DNA from 4 places in the Neorhizobium tomejilense genome. Region 3 is predicted to be linked to each of the others. Evidence: predicted binding sites of a transcription regulator. Region 3 holds the regulator's gene; each other region holds the start of a gene.
What was found. The regulator PhoB, encoded in region 3, activates phosphate uptake and scavenging genes when phosphate is short. The targets are predictions, from matches to a motif close to TGTCATNNANCTGTCAT.
Positions count from the first base shown of each region.

Region 1: the regulator PhoB is predicted to act here: its motif matches at 1,321-1,337, upstream of ACSQ3G_RS19965 (NAD-glutamate dehydrogenase).
Region 2: the regulator PhoB is predicted to act here: its motif matches at 1,449-1,465, upstream of ACSQ3G_RS18130 (DUF2794 domain-containing protein).
Region 4: the regulator PhoB is predicted to act here: its motif matches at 1,560-1,576, upstream of ACSQ3G_RS04875 (esterase-like activity of phytase family protein).

Region 1 covers NZ_CAXUSO020000001.1:4,046,729-4,050,392, reverse strand. The annotation lists gene ACSQ3G_RS19965 (NAD-glutamate dehydrogenase) at 1-1,214, opposite strand, end outside; gene pdxY (pyridoxal kinase PdxY) at 1,390-2,262, shown strand; gene ACSQ3G_RS19955 (carbonic anhydrase) at 2,333-3,007, shown strand; gene ACSQ3G_RS19950 (lytic murein transglycosylase) at 3,045-3,664, opposite strand, start outside.
Region 2 covers NZ_CAXUSO020000001.1:3,636,020-3,639,683, reverse strand. The annotation lists gene ACSQ3G_RS18140 (sulfite exporter TauE/SafE family protein) at 1-246, shown strand, start outside; gene ACSQ3G_RS18135 (DUF1223 domain-containing protein) at 442-1,191, shown strand; gene ACSQ3G_RS18130 (DUF2794 domain-containing protein) at 1,486-1,875, shown strand; gene ACSQ3G_RS18125 (GNAT family N-acetyltransferase) at 1,885-2,442, opposite strand; gene ACSQ3G_RS18120 (Bax inhibitor-1/YccA family protein) at 2,552-3,334, opposite strand; gene ACSQ3G_RS18115 (ABC transporter permease) at 3,569-3,664, opposite strand, start outside.
Region 3 covers NZ_CAXUSO020000001.1:1,182,558-1,186,221, reverse strand. The annotation lists gene ACSQ3G_RS06175 (helix-turn-helix domain-containing protein) at 1-264, shown strand, start outside; gene ACSQ3G_RS06170 (winged helix-turn-helix domain-containing protein) at 372-1,058, opposite strand; gene phoB (phosphate regulon transcriptional regulator PhoB) at 1,073-1,756, opposite strand; gene phoU (phosphate signaling complex protein PhoU) at 1,778-2,491, opposite strand; gene pstB (phosphate ABC transporter ATP-binding protein PstB) at 2,537-3,352, opposite strand; gene pstA (phosphate ABC transporter permease PstA) at 3,366-3,664, opposite strand, start outside.
Region 4 covers NZ_CAXUSO020000001.1:932,749-936,412, reverse strand. The annotation lists gene ACSQ3G_RS04890 (hypothetical protein) at 1-213, shown strand, start outside; gene ACSQ3G_RS04885 (DUF2000 family protein) at 185-592, opposite strand; gene ACSQ3G_RS04880 (AraC family transcriptional regulator) at 591-1,535, shown strand; gene ACSQ3G_RS04875 (esterase-like activity of phytase family protein) at 1,663-3,033, shown strand; gene ACSQ3G_RS04870 (hypothetical protein) at 3,290-3,664, shown strand, end outside.

The DNA.
Region 1 (3,664 bases), 2.9 Mb from region 3:
TGGTCGATGCGCGGCAGGACCCGGACGCGGGGACGTTCGCTCAGTTCCATGATCTGCTCGCAGAAGCGGGCTAGCAGATCGGCATCGATCTGGAAGAGGTCGTCACGCGGATAGGATTCGAGCGTGTTTTCCAGCATGCGGCCGGAATGGCTGTCGGGGTCGAAGCCGAACTGCTCCTCCACCCGGCCGGTCTTGGCGCGCAGGAGAGGGATGTCGCGCACGGAGTGGGTATAGGCGGTTGCCGTGAAAAGGCCGACGACGCGCAGCTCGCCGACCACTTCGCCCTTTTCGTCGAAGCGCTTGACGCCGACATAATCCATATAGGCGCGGCGGTGCACTACGGATTTCACGTTCGCCTTGGTGACGATCAGGAAATCGGGCCCGTCCAGGAACTCAAGGATTTCCGGCGTGGTCGTCACCGCGTCCTTGCCCTGGCGCAGCACCAGCACATCCGGATCGGAGAGAATGCCGAGACCGCGGCCCTTGCCGCGTTCGACCTTGGCCTCTGTGCCCTTGCCGGAATAGACGTATTCGCGCATGCCGAGGAAGGTGAAGTTGTCGTCGCGCAGCCAGTCCAGGAAGGCGAGCGCCTCGTCGCGATCGGCTTTGCGGCGGCTTGTCGAATTGTTGAGTTGCTTGGCGGCGCCGTCGAGGACTTCCAGCATGGAGCCCCAGTCGGTGATCGACAGATGAACCTGGTCTAGGATGTAGCGGATGCGCTCGGTGAGCGAAGCCGCCTGTTCCTCGTTGAGCGGCGAAAGATGGATCTGGATGAGGCTCACATGATGAGCCGGGTTGCTGGGCTGCTCATTGGAGCGGAGCGCCGGTTCCTTGCCTGGCTCAACGACCAGGATCGGATGAACCGCCATGGTCAGGTCGCGGTGGGTGGCGGTCACCTCGCCCATGACTGAGTCGAACAGGAAGGGCATGTTGCGGTCGACGACGGTCAGCACCGAGACCGGAATACCGTCCGGCTCGACACCGGCGATCGGTTCGACCGTGATGTCGGCCCGGATCCGCGTCCAGGCCATCAGCCGCTCGGCTGCATGATTGGCGGAAAGCGCCAGCATTTCCGGCGTATAGCTTTCGATGTCGTCAGTGCTGGCCCGGGCAAACAGGATGAGCGGGTCGAGATGCGGCCCCTTGCTCGCAGCGACGATCTTGCGCGCGCTTTCGATCTGTTTTTCCCGTTTCGGATTCTGCCTGACGGCCATGTCCCTCTCCCCTTTTTCCGTCCCTGGACGGAATAAATTAGATGTGTGTCATCGTGCAGCAACGTGGCTGATCCATGTCCGTCGGCACTACACGTTTCATTGTTCCGTGAAGGCTTGTTGACATGCGGCGACGAAGAAACGATCAACAGGGCCATCGTAGCCGGAAAGCAATCTCATGCAGGATACCAGCAGTGCCGTCCTCGTCATCTCCAGCCATGTCGTGCGCGGCTCGGTCGGCAATCGCGCCGCCGTCTTCGCGCTCGAGACGCTGGGATTTCCCGTCTGGGCAATGCCGACCGTCGTCCTCCCCTGGCATCCCGGTCATGGGCCTTCTACGCGGCTGACCTTTCCCGAATCAGATTTCGACAAGGCTATAGACGATCTTATTCGCGCGCCATGGCTGGGAGAAGTGAAGGCGGTGCTGACCGGTTATTTCGGCAATGCCGCCCAGCCGCGTTCGGTGGCGCGGCTGATAAGGGCGCTGAAGGAGAAAAACCCGGGCCTTCTCTATGTCTGCGATCCTGTCATGGGCGATCTCGGCGGGCTCTATATTCCACAGCCGACGGCAGAAGCGATCCGTGACGAACTCATCCCGCTTGCGACGATCGCCACCCCGAACCGCTACGAGCTCGCCTGGCTTTCCGGCGCCCCGCTCGAAACCAACAACGACATCATGGATGCCGCGGTGGCGCTCGGACCGCCGCGCATCCTGGTGACCTCGGCCGTGCCGATGATGGCGGGCGGCACCGGCAATCTCTACCTGACCGGCAAACATGCGCTGCTTGCCGAACACCGGCTGATCGACAATCCGCCGAACGGGTTGGGGGACCTGTTGGGCGCCCTGTTCCTGGGGCGAATCCTTGCCGGCATGGACGAGGAGAAGGCGCTGCAGCTGGCTACCGCGAGCGTTTTCGAGGTCCTGGCGCGCACGGCCAAGCGCGGCGGCGACGAGCTGACACTGGAGACCGACGCGTCCAGCCTCTCCACTCCCATGGCGATGGTCCAGATGCGCCGGCTCATGCATCCGTTGCAGCGCACCAAGCGGTAATCGGCATCGGAAGTTCGCAGATGCACAATGGCCGTTGATCTTCGCTCGGCGGCGCTATAATCGTTGTTCCATGACGGACTTTCCAGCCAAACTTCTGGCGGGCTACCGCAACTTCATGAGCGGGCGCTATAGCGATGAACGCGAGCGCTACCGCGTGTTGGCGGAGACCGGGCAGAACCCCCACACCCTTCTCATCGCCTGTTGCGATTCCCGTGCCGCACCGGAAACCATTTTCGACTGCGGTCCGGGCGAACTCTTCGTCGTCCGCAACGTCGCCAACATGGTCCCGCCTTTTGAACCGGACGGCCAGTTCCATGCCACTTCGGCGGCGTTGGAATATGCGGTCGAGGTTTTGGAGATCGACAATATCGTGGTGATGGGTCACGGCCGGTGTGGCGGGATTCGGGCGGCGCTGGATCCGACCATGTCGCCGCTTTCTCCCGGCGATTTCATCGGCCGCTGGATGGCGCTGGTCAAACCGGCCGCCGAACAGATCCAGAGCAACGAGTTCATGACCCAGGCCGAGCGGCAGACAGCGCTGGAACGGGTGTCGATCCGCAATTCAATCGCCAACCTGGAGACGTTCCCGTTCGTCAAAAAACGTGGAGAGAAAGGCGAACTCAGCGTTCACGGCGCCTGGTTCGATATCTCGAGCGGCGAATTGTGGATTATGGACAGCAAGGGCGACTTCGTCCGTCCCGACCTTACCGAACTGCCCGTCCAGGCCGAACAAGCGTCGGCCTGAATTTTTCAGGTGAAGCGAAACTTCACGGCCGGCAGGCTTATTGGCCGTCGATCTGCGCGCCCATATAGGCGATCGCCTTCTGGTAGACGCTCGCGGCGTTCCAGCCCTGGATAGCGCCGAAGTTCGGCTCGCCCGGCTGGTAACCGGCACCTGGCCTCCAGCCGTGGCCTTTCAGGAAGTTGGCGGTTGAGGCGAGCGCGTCGGCACGCGAACGGACCATGTCGATATGGCCGTCGCCGTCGCCGTCGGCGCCGTAGCGGACGACGTTGAGCGGCAGGAACTGGGTCTGGCCGATCTCGCCATGAGCAGCACCGCGGGCGGTGATGCTCAGATCGCCTCGGCCGACGAGCTGAAGGGCCGCATAAAGCTGCTCGGTGAAATAGGCGGAGCGGCGGCAATCGTAAGCGAGCGTCGCGACGGCGGAAAGTGTGTGCTGATCACCCATGAAGCTGCCGAAACCGGTTTCCATGCCCCAGATGGCGATGATCGGGCCGGCCGGCACGCCGTAGCGGCGTTCGATCTGCGCAAACAGCGAAGCGTTCCCGGATTTCATGCCCTTGCCGCGGGAGATGATGGCAGCTCCGCCGCGCTTCTTCATGAAGTCCTCGAAGGAGAGCTTGAAGCTTTTCTGGCCGCGATCGGCGCTGATGGTCGGAC
Region 2 (3,664 bases), 2.5 Mb from region 3:
AAGGCGGCCGTACAGGTGGCCTCGCATGCCACGAAGGTGGTGTTCTACTGGAATGCGGCCTCGGAACTGCCGACCACCGAATGGATTGCGGTGCTGGTCGCGGCGCCGATCGCGATCCTCGGGGCGCGGGCCGGCAACGACATATTGCAGAAGATGACCGACCAGAATTTCCGCGCCTGGACGCGCTGGATCGTCACCGGCGTGGGTGCCGTTTATTTTACTCAAGGCCTGCTCAAACTGATTTGACCTCGGCGCGTTTTTCGCCAAGTTTGGCACCCGACGAAACGCATTCGGAAACCGATCAAATATCCGGTCTTCACCCCTTCGTGACTTTCTCTTGAGGGCGCCCGGTGGTTACTTTCCGCCATCCCGTGCGTTAGGCCCTTGATCGCCGCGAGCAATCGTGGATAACAGTTACCCTGATAAAAAGGTCTGCCACCCATGCCCTTTCGTTTTCGCTCCGTACTCCTTGTTGCGGGCCTGTTTTATGCGGGCACTGCATTTGCAGGAGAGGTCAGGGCGCCGAAGGGCGTGATCGAACTTTTTACCTCCCAAGGCTGCTCCTCCTGCCCGCCGGCCGACGCCGCTTTGGGTGAGTTGGTGGCGCAGGGAGACATGGTCGTACTTTCCTACCACGTCGATTACTGGAACTATCTCGGCTGGACCGATACGCTGAGCTCCAGGGAAAATACCGAGCGGCAATACGGCTATGCCAAGACGCTGGGGCGGAGCGGCGTCTACACGCCGCAGGCCGTCATCAACGGCCGCGATCACGTCAAGGGCACCGACCTCACGATCATCAACGACAAGGTGAAGGCACTCGGCCAAGCCGGCAAGGGGCTCGACGTCCCGGTCACCGCGGCGATGCGTGGCGACGAAATCGAGATCGAAATCGGCGATGGCAAGGGGCAGGCGGACGTCGTCGTCGCCTATTTCACGAAACGCCAGCTGGTGGATGTCACCAAGGGTGAAAACAGCGGCAAGACGATGGAATATTGGCACGCCGTCTACGACGTGCAGTCGGTCGGCACCTGGAACGGCCAGAGCATGAAGCTGACCCTGCCGGGCAAGCTGATGGGCAAGTCGAAGAAGGATGGTTGCGCGATCCTGCTGCAGACATCCGGCCAGGGCGGCGAGCCTGCGGCAATTCTCGGCGCGACCGTGCTGATGGCAGGCCGCAAAAAATACTGACCGCGGTCGCGGTTCCTGGCTTGCCGTATTGTGCGTGAAACTGTTGTTGGCGGCCCGATCCAATAACATTGGGGGGCTGGGGGTAAGGGTCAATGCACCAGACCGGGCCATATGGCGCTGAAAACGGCGCCAACCAACGATGCCAATCTCGCTTCGAAATCGGGCACTCTTTTGTTCGAAATGGGGCAAGAATAAAATCGTGACGGTTCGTTCCCGGCGAATTGCCGGGGTTGATTTTTACGGCCTCTCGGGCACACTGTCACATCTCTGACATTTGACGATTTGGGAGTCTTGATGACAGATCAGCCGGATTTGCCGGGGAGCCAGAGACCCCGGGACGCAGCCGTCGTCGTCGATCTCAGTGAATATCGGCAGAACCGCGATCCCGCACCGGTCACCTTCCACCGGCGTGAACTCGATGCGATCTTGAGGATCTACGGCCGAATGGTCGGCGAGGGAGAGTGGAAGGACTACGCGATCGACCACCTCAAGGACCGGGCCGTGTTCTCCGTCTTCAAACGCTCTGGCGAAAGCCCGCTCTTCCGAATCGAGAAGAACCCGAAGCTCGCCGGCAAGCAGGGCGCCTACTCCGTGATGAACACCCATGGCATGATCATGAAGCGCGGCCATGAGCTGCCGCAGGTGCTCAAGGTGTTCGACAAGGTGCTGAAACTGATCGACTGAGGCGGCGCCCTATTCGGTAAACAGCGAGCCGGGATAGACGCCTGGATCCGGATCGGTTTCATTGCCTTCGCCGAGCGAGACCTGCATCAGCACCGTATCCTGCCACTTTCCATGCTTGAAGCCGGTGCCCTTCAGAGTGCCCGTCAGTTCGAAGCCGAGGCCGCGATGGAGCGCCACGGAGGCGGGGCTTGCACCGCCGATGACGGCGACCATCTGGCGGAAACCCAGCGCCTCGCAACGCACCAGCAGTTCCTTGAGTAACGCCTTTCCGACGCCCTTGCCGCGCGCTTCCGGCGCCAGGTAGATCGAATCCTCGACCAGCCAGCGATAGGCCGGACGGGTCCGGAAGGCGGATGCATAGGCATAACCGAGCAGGGTGCCGTCTTCCTGTTCCGCTGCGATATAGGGATAACCCTTGACCCGGATCGCCTCGAAACGGGCAGTCATCTCCGCCTGGTCGGGGGCCAGGATCTCATAGCTCGCGGTGCCGTTCAGCACGCTGTCGCGATAGATCTCGGTGATGGCGGGAAGATCGGCGGGGGAGGCGTCGCGGAGATGGAATGTCATTGAGATTTCAGGCCGTTGAAAGGGACTGCCAAGCCTATGCCGTGGCGCGAGGCCGGGCAATAAAAAAGGCGGCCCGGAGGCCGCCTTTTCCTATTCGAATTCCTCGAGATCAGTTGTTCCGGTTGCCCAGGAACTGGAGGAGGAACGTGAAGAGGTTGATGAAGTCGAGGTAGAGGGTCAGAGCGCCCATGATGGCCTTGCGGCCAGCAACCGCGACGTCGTCGCCGTCAAAGTACATTTCCTTGATCTTCTGCGTATCGTAGGCGGTAAGGCCTGCGAAGATCAGCACGCCGATCGCGGAGATCGCGAAGCCGAGTGCGGAAGACGCCAGGAAGATGTTGACGATCGAGGCGATGATCAGGCCGAACAGGCCCATGATCAGGAACGAGCCCATGCCGGACAGGCTTCTCTTCGTCGTGTAGCCGTAAAGCGACAGGGCGCCGAAGGAGGCAGCCGTGATGAAGAACGTCTGCACGATGCTCTGCGAGGTGTAGATCAGGAAGATCGACGACAGCGAAAGACCCATCAGGGCCGCGTAGCCCCAGAAAGTGGCCTGTGCCGCGCCGACGCTCATCTTATGAACGCGGAAGCTCAGGAAGAACACCACCGCGAGCGGTGCGAGCATGACGACCCAGCGAAGCGGCGAACCGTAGATCGCAGCGCCGAGGCTGGTCAGCAGGATGCCGTTCGGAAGCCGGGCGACTGCTGCAGCTGCATCCGTCGTCGTTGCGAGGGCCGAGATACCATAGGCGGCGATACCGGTGATAGCCAAGCCGACAGCCATCAGGTTGTAGACCTTGAGCATGTAGGCGCGCAGGCCTTCATCGATCATCGCGCCGGACTGGGCGCGACCCTGCGCCGCCCGGGTCTGGTAGTTGTTAAAGTCAGCCATTGTTTCCTCTTTAAGCTCCGGAATTATTCACGGTGTCGGGCCCCCTTTTTTACGGACCCAGGCGCCGCTGCGGAGCTCCAGCAAGCCTGCGCATAAATATGATGCGAGATCGTTTCACATACAAGAGGTGTGACAAGCGAAAAACGCAAGCTATCGGGGCTCTTTAGCAACCTATGGGACGCTCTGACGGGAATTTGATCAGAGAGTTAACGGGAAATACTACCTGTGGTCGAATTAGAGCTCGCGCAGCACCGGCGCGGCCTTCTGCCCTAATATGCGCCATGTGCCGGCGAGGCCTATTCCGACGGTCAAAACCAGAGAAACGGCGAG
Region 3 (3,664 bases):
AATGCGCTCGGGGACCCGGACAACCCACCCATGACGGGCGAACAGATCCGCTCCGCTCCCCGCATGCCGCAGGTCAAGGTCATCCGACGCGCGCTCGGCCTGACCCAGGAAGAGTTTTCCGGCCGCTACCAGATTCCGCTCGGCACGTTGCGCGACTGGGAACAAGGTCGATCCGAACCGGACCAACCGGCAAAGGCATATCTGAAGGTGATTGCGGTCGACCCGCAAGGTACGGCGGAGGCGTTGATAAAAGGCGCTGCATAGTTTCAATAGACGCCGAATGCTGCTTCGCCAGCCTCCATGGCAATGGTCCGCCGGGTCGCAATGAGACGGTCAGGATAAAGGTTGGACTCAAGTCCAACGAGAAGGCGTCAGAAATCGCCCAATGCGTATCCGGCGCCGCGCACGGTCCGGATCACGTTGTCGGACTTGCCAAGGCTGATGACTTTGCGAAGCCGGCCTATATGGACGTCGATCGCGCGCTCATCGACGGTCGTGTCGTCGCCCCATAGGGATGCCTTGAGCTCCGAGCGGGAATAGACCTTGCCCGGTGTCCGCATCAGGAATTCAAGGAGCTTGAACTCCTTCGGCCCGAGCTTGACCTCGCGTTTCTGCCGGTGAACTCGATGGGCTTCCCGGTCGAGCGTGAGATCGCCGACCTTGAGCATGTGGTCCAGGAGGGCGGGATTGACGCGCCTCAGCAGGTTCTTCACACGGACGACGAGCTCGACCGGGGAAAATGGCTTCATCAGGCAATCGTCGGCACCTGCCGCCAGCGCGATAATGTGAAGGCCTTCGCCACCCGACGGCACGAGGAGGATGATCGGAAGGCGCGACAGGACAGGGTCGAGACGCACCTCGCGGCAGACCTCGAGACCTCGCACGCCCGGAAGATCCGAACTCATGACCAGGATATCCGGCGGAACGGCTTTCAGGCGATCTGAGATCTCGGCTCCACTTGCCAGCATCGATACGACGAAGCTGTCGGCCACGAGGGCTTTCTGCAATATCAGACGGAACGACTCGTCGTCGTCGACCAACAGGACCCGCGCGCTCATCTCGTGGCCACCAACTATGTTTCCATGGAGTATCCGGCACCGCGGACGGTGCGGATGACATCCTGCATGTTGGAGAAGTTGAGTGCCTTGCGAAGTCTTCCCACATGGACGTCGACGGTACGCTCGTCGACATAGATGTCGTGGCCCCAGACGCCGTCCAGAAGCTGCGAGCGGGAAAAGACCCGCCCTGGCGCTGCCATCAGGAATTCGAGCAGGCGGAATTCGGTCGGGCCAAGGCGCACTTCGCGGCTCTTGCGGTGAACGCGATGGGTTTCCCGATCGAGCTCGATATCGCCGCAGCGGAGAACGCTGGAGAGCACCTCGGGCCGGGCCCGGCGCAGCATGGCCTTGACGCGGGCCATCAGTTCCGGCGTCGAGAAGGGTTTTACCACATAGTCGTCGGCGCCGGTGGCGAGGCCGCGGACACGTTCGCTCTCCTCGCCGCGGGCCGTCAGCATGATGATCGGCAGGCGCTCGGTTTCCGGGCGCATGCGCAGCCGGCGGCAGAGTTCGATGCCGGAAACGCCGGGCAGCATCCAGTCCAGGATCAGAAGGTCCGGTACTCGCTCCTGAAGCCGAATTTCGGCTTCGTCGCCCCGCAAAACGGTATCGACCTCATAACCCTCGGCTTCCAGATTGTAACGAAGAAGCACGCTCAGCGCTTCTTCGTCTTCTACGACAGCGATTTTCGGCAGCATTCTTGGCCTGCTCCGTCAGTTCTATTCAGTGATCGCGCCGAGCGTGTTCGACGAGTCGTCCTTCGGACGATCGCCTTCCGGCTGGGCGCCCGTCGTCATGTAGTAGATGGTCTCGGCGATATTGGTGGCGTGGTCGCCGATACGCTCGATGTTCTTGGCGCAGAACAGAAGATGCGTGCAGGTGGTGATGTTGCGCGGATCCTCCATCATGTAGGTGAGGAGCTCGCGGAACAGCGAGGTGTACATCGCGTCGATTTCCTCGTCGCGGCTACGGATCGCCTCGGCCTTTTCCGCCGAACGCGTCGCATAGACGTCGAGGACGTCCTTGAGCTGCACGAGGGCGAGATCGGAGAGATGTTCGAGGCCGCGGGCGAGCTTGCGCGGAACGCCGGTGCCCTGAACCGCGATAACGCGCTTGGCGGTGTTCTTGCCAAGGTCGCCGACGCGCTCGAGATCGGAGGCGATGCGCAGCGAACCGACGATCTCGCGAAGGTCGGCCGCAACCGGCTGGCGGCGGGCGATCGTGATGATCGCCTTGTCGCCGATCTCGCGCTCGGCGTGATCGAGGATCACGTCGTCGGAGATGACCTTCTGCGCGAGTGCGGCGTCGGAATTGACCAGCGCCCGCACGGCGTCCGAGCACATCTGCTCGGCGAGGCCGCCCATTTCGGAGATGCGGCGGCTCAGGTATTTCAGTTCGTCGTCATAAGCCGACAGGATATGGGTCGATGCCATCTTCTAGTCCTCAAAATTGATTTTCAGGCGGCACAATCGGCTGGATCAGCCGAAGCGGCCCATGATGTAATCCTGGGTGCGCTGATCGTCGGGATTGGTGAACATCTTGTCGGTGTCGTTCTCCTCGACGAGCTGGCCGAGATGGAACATGGCGGTGCGCTGCGACACGCGGGCAGCCTGCTGCATCGAGTGCGTCACGATCACGATCGTGTAGTTGGCACGCAGTTCATGGATGAGTTCTTCGACTTTGGCGGTGGCGATCGGGTCGAGAGCCGAGCAGGGTTCGTCCATGAGGATGACTTCCGGCGACACGGCGATCGCACGGGCGATGCACAGACGCTGCTGCTGGCCGCCGGAGAGGCCGGTGCCGGATTCGTGCAGGCGATCCTTGACTTCGCCCCAGAGGCCGGCGCGCTGCAGGCTCGCCTCGACGATCTGGTCCATGTCGGCCTTGTTCTTGGAAAGGCCGTGGATGCGCGGACCGTAGGAAATGTTCTCGTAGATGGTCTTCGGGAACGGGTTCGGCTTCTGGAACACCATGCCGACGCGGGCGCGAAGTTCCACGACGTCGATGTTATTGTCGTAGATATCGTCCGTGTCGAGGGTGATCTTGCCGGTGACGCGGCAATTCTCGATCGTGTCGTTCATGCGGTTGAGGCAGCGCAGGAAGGTGGACTTGCCGCAGCCGGAAGGACCGATGAGAGCCGTCACAGTGTTTTCGCGGACGTTGAGGTTCACGTCGAAAAGCGCACGCTTTTCGCCGTAGTAAACCGAAACGTCCTTGCCGATCATCTTGTGGGAAGCATCGCTCATCTTTTGGTCCAGCGCCTTTTCTACTGCCGATTCTGACATCATATTCATTGTCATACTCCTTCTACCAGCGCCGCTCGAAGCGACGCCGCAAGAGAATTGCGCCAACATTCATTAGGATGAGGAACAGGAGCAGGATGATGATTGCTCCCGAGGTACGCTCGACGAACGCGCGCTCCGCTTCGTTCGCCCACATGTAGATCTGGACCGGCAGCGCCGTCGACGGGTCGAGCGGCGTGGTCGGATAGTTGGCGACGAAGGCCACCATGCCGATCAGGAGCAGCGGCGCGGTTTCGCCGAGTGCGTGGGCCAGGCCGATGATGGTGCCGGTCAGGATGCCCGGCATGGCAAGCGGCAGGACAT
Region 4 (3,664 bases), 250 kb from region 3:
TGGATCCGCCCGATCACCCGGGTGATCTGCGCCGCCAACCTGCTCGTCGCCCTCGCAGGTCTCGTAACCTCGCGGTCAATTGCCTGGATCAACTATTTGCTGTTGAGCATCACTGCCTATGTCGTGGCCTCGACCACGCCGATCGCCGCGCTCTGGGTCATTCCGAAGACTATGTTCTTCGCAGTCAGTTATGCATTTTCGAGCCTTTGGTAATCTTGTCGACGATCTTCTTTTCGGCCCTGAGCGCGATGCCGACCAGTTTCGCATCCTCCGGCGCAAACTGCGCAAAAACCTCGCGGTTGGCCACGTCATGCCCGGTCGAGAACATTTCCTCGATATAGGCCGACGTCGTCACGTCGCGCTCCAGCGAGCGCCGGTGGATGGTGCGCAGCGTCTCCTGGTCGGCAGTCAGCACCACGATCGGCTGGATACTCATCGGATTGTAGACATGACCCGCCGCATCCCGATATGCTTCACCAATGATCGCGGGATTTTGCGCGATGATGCCGCTCGTCAGAAACGCGGTCACGTTGAGCTCCTGCCAGGGGGCGAGGTCATCGCGAAGCACGATCGCGATCTTGGTATCGAACATGAAAAACAACTCCGTCGAAGGTTATGCGAGAACTGACGAGATAGCGGCAGCCGATGCCGCGGGTCTTGAACGTTCGTGCAGCGCCGCAACCACGTCTGGCGGCAGCGCAAGAGGCGCCCCTTACGGCAGCGCAGGGTGCGCGCCTGATGGCATCGTCCAGGCGCCCTCCTCGCGTGGCATCGAGCGGATCGAGGCACGGTTCCACGGGCTTGGTTTCGAGCCGCATCGCCACGACACCTACGCGATCGGGATGACGCTTTCCGGCGTGCAGACCTTCCAGTATCGCGGTGCCGCCCGCGTCAGCCTGCCCGGCAATGTCATCGTGCTGCATCCGGACGAGGTGCATGACGGGGCGGCCGGCACCGACGCCGGGCTGCGCTACCGCATGCTCTACCTGCCGCCGGAGCGGCTGATCGAGGCGGCCGGCGGTGCGCGCGGCCTGCCCTTCGTGCCGGATCCCATCATAGCGGATGCGGAATTCCGGCGGTGTCTTGTCGAAGCCCTGGACGATCTGGCGGCCGAGCCGCAGGACCTGCTGCTCGACGACCTGATCGGCCGCATGGCAACAAGCCTCTGGCGCCATGCGGACGGCAAGGGTGGTGCGCCGGGCACGCCGCGCGCGCAACAGGCGGTTCTGCGCTGCCGCGATTACCTGCAGGCGAATTCGGGCCGCACGGTTTCTTCCGAGGAACTTGAGGAGGTGAGCGGCTTCGACCGCTACACGACCGCAAGGCAGTTCCGGAAACTTCTGGGAACGAGCCCGCACCGCTACCTCGTCATGCGCCGGCTCGATCGGGCAAAGATCATGCTGTCGGAAGGCGGCAGCCTGGCGGATGTCGCAGTCGGTACGGGCTTTGCCGATCAGGCGCATTTCACCCGTCATTTCAAGAAGACATTCGGCATGACGCCCGGGCGCTGGGTGGCGCTCAGCAGGAGCGCCTGAGGCCGCCGGCCTTTGTGAAATTTCAGTCATCAAAGCTTCATCGAAGCGTCAATCTTCCATCACCTCACCGTCACGCACTCGCCTTAACCGGTTGGCGTCTTTGACACGCCAACCAACAGGTGATCCCATGACCAAATTTCTGCTCGCCGCCCCCGTAATGATTGGCGCGTTCGCCGCGCTGATCGGCGGCTCCGCTTCCGCCGACGACAAGGTTTTCCCGGCCAAGCTCACCGGCCAGGCGATCCTTCCTGCCAACACGGTCGTTGCGGCTCCGGCCGATGCACCGGCGTTCCTCAAGACCTCCGGCAAGTTCACCACCGCCGACCGCAAACGCACCGAAGCCCTTGGCACCCTGCCGGGCAAGGACGGCGCCCGCGTGACGGACGTCAAGCTGCCGCTCGACGGCCAGCCGATCCAGGGTTTCTCCGGCATCAAGACCATGGCTGACGGCACGTTCTGGACGCTGTCGGACAACGGTTTCGGCGGCAAGAGCAATTCCTCCGACTCCATGCTGTTCCTGCACCAGATGAAATTCGACTGGGCCGCCAACAAGGCCGAAGTCGTCAAGAACGTCTTCCTCTCCGACCCCAACAAGATCGCGCCGTTCCCGATCGTCACGGAAGCTTCGGAGACCCGTTACCTCACCGGCGCCGATTTCGACATCGAATCGATCCAGCCGGTCGCAGACGGCTTCTGGCTTGGCGACGAATTCGGCCCCTACCTGATCAAGGTCGACATGCAGGGCCGCCTGACCGACGTCATCACGACCACGGTCGACGGCAAGCCGGTCACGTCTCCCGACAGCCCGCTCGTCCAGCTGCAGGCGAACCCGGTCGCCAAGCCACCGGTCTTCAACGTGAAGCGTTCCGGCGGTTATGAAGGCCTTGCTATGTCCAAGGACGGAGCCAAGCTCTACGGCCTGCTCGAAGGACCGCTCTACAAGGAAGACGGCAAGGTCGAAGACGCAGAGGGGCTGACGGCCCTGCGCGTCATCGAGTTCGACGTCGCCTCGAAGAAATGGACCGGCCGCTCGTGGCTCTACCCGCTCTCCAAGGGCGGCGAGGCGATCGGCGACTTCAACATGGTCGACGCGACCACCGCTCTCGTCATCGAACGCGACAACGGTGCCGGCACCGCCGACAAGCCCTGCGCCGATCCGGCGAAGCCCGAGCCGACCTGCTTCAACGCACCGGCCAAGCACAAGCGCGTCTACAAGATCGAGTTCAACGACGCCAATGTCGGCAAGGCAGCCCGCAAGATCGGCTATATCGACCTGATGAACATCCAGGACCCGGACAACAAGAAGAAGGCCGGCAGCGTCGCCGGCGTCTACGACATGCCGTTCGTGACGATCGAGAACGTCGACGTCATCGACGCCACCCACATCATCATCGGCAACGACAACAACCTGCCCTTCTCCGCCGGCCGCGCCGTCGACAAGGCCGACAACAACGAGTTCAGCGTGCTCGAAGTCGGTGAGTTTCTGGCTGCGAAGTAAGCAGCAGACGTCCCAAAAGCGAAGAGCGTCCGGTGAAAGCCGGGCGCTCTTTTCGTTTGGGCGCATTCAATCCACAGCATGAAAGGATTGACCGCAAATCTACGTTGCACCCCTTGATTAGCAACCACCCTGTGTCGCATTTTGCCAAGACCGGAATCAAGTCCCGAGGCCAAGCGGTTTGACCCGGATACGGGCACTGACAATCCCGGAAGCGGCGTCCCCAGCCGCTGAGGTCGTTAGTTGTGCGGAGAGAGATGTGAGCCTTATTTTTAAGCTGATTTCGTTTGCTATCTTTGCCTTGGTGTTTTCACGGGAAGTGAGGTCGGAGGAAGCCCTGCTTTCCGGCCGATGGCAGCAGATTTCATCCGATGCTGGATCGTGCGCAACTTGTTTTATTGGAATCGTCAAGCAGGGCACAGTTCTTGTCGTCAGCGCAAACAACGGTTGGTCTGCGACAGTGCAGACGGGTCGAAACGGTCCTGCACGCTTCGCCAGCGGCCAAGGGCGTTGGAAAATGCGGCCCGGCACGATCTACAGCAACAAGGCTTTCGATGTTGTTTTCGCCCTTCGTGGCGAACAACTCGTGATGGTCATGGTTATGGATTTTGGCAACGGCTCGAAGCGGACTGTT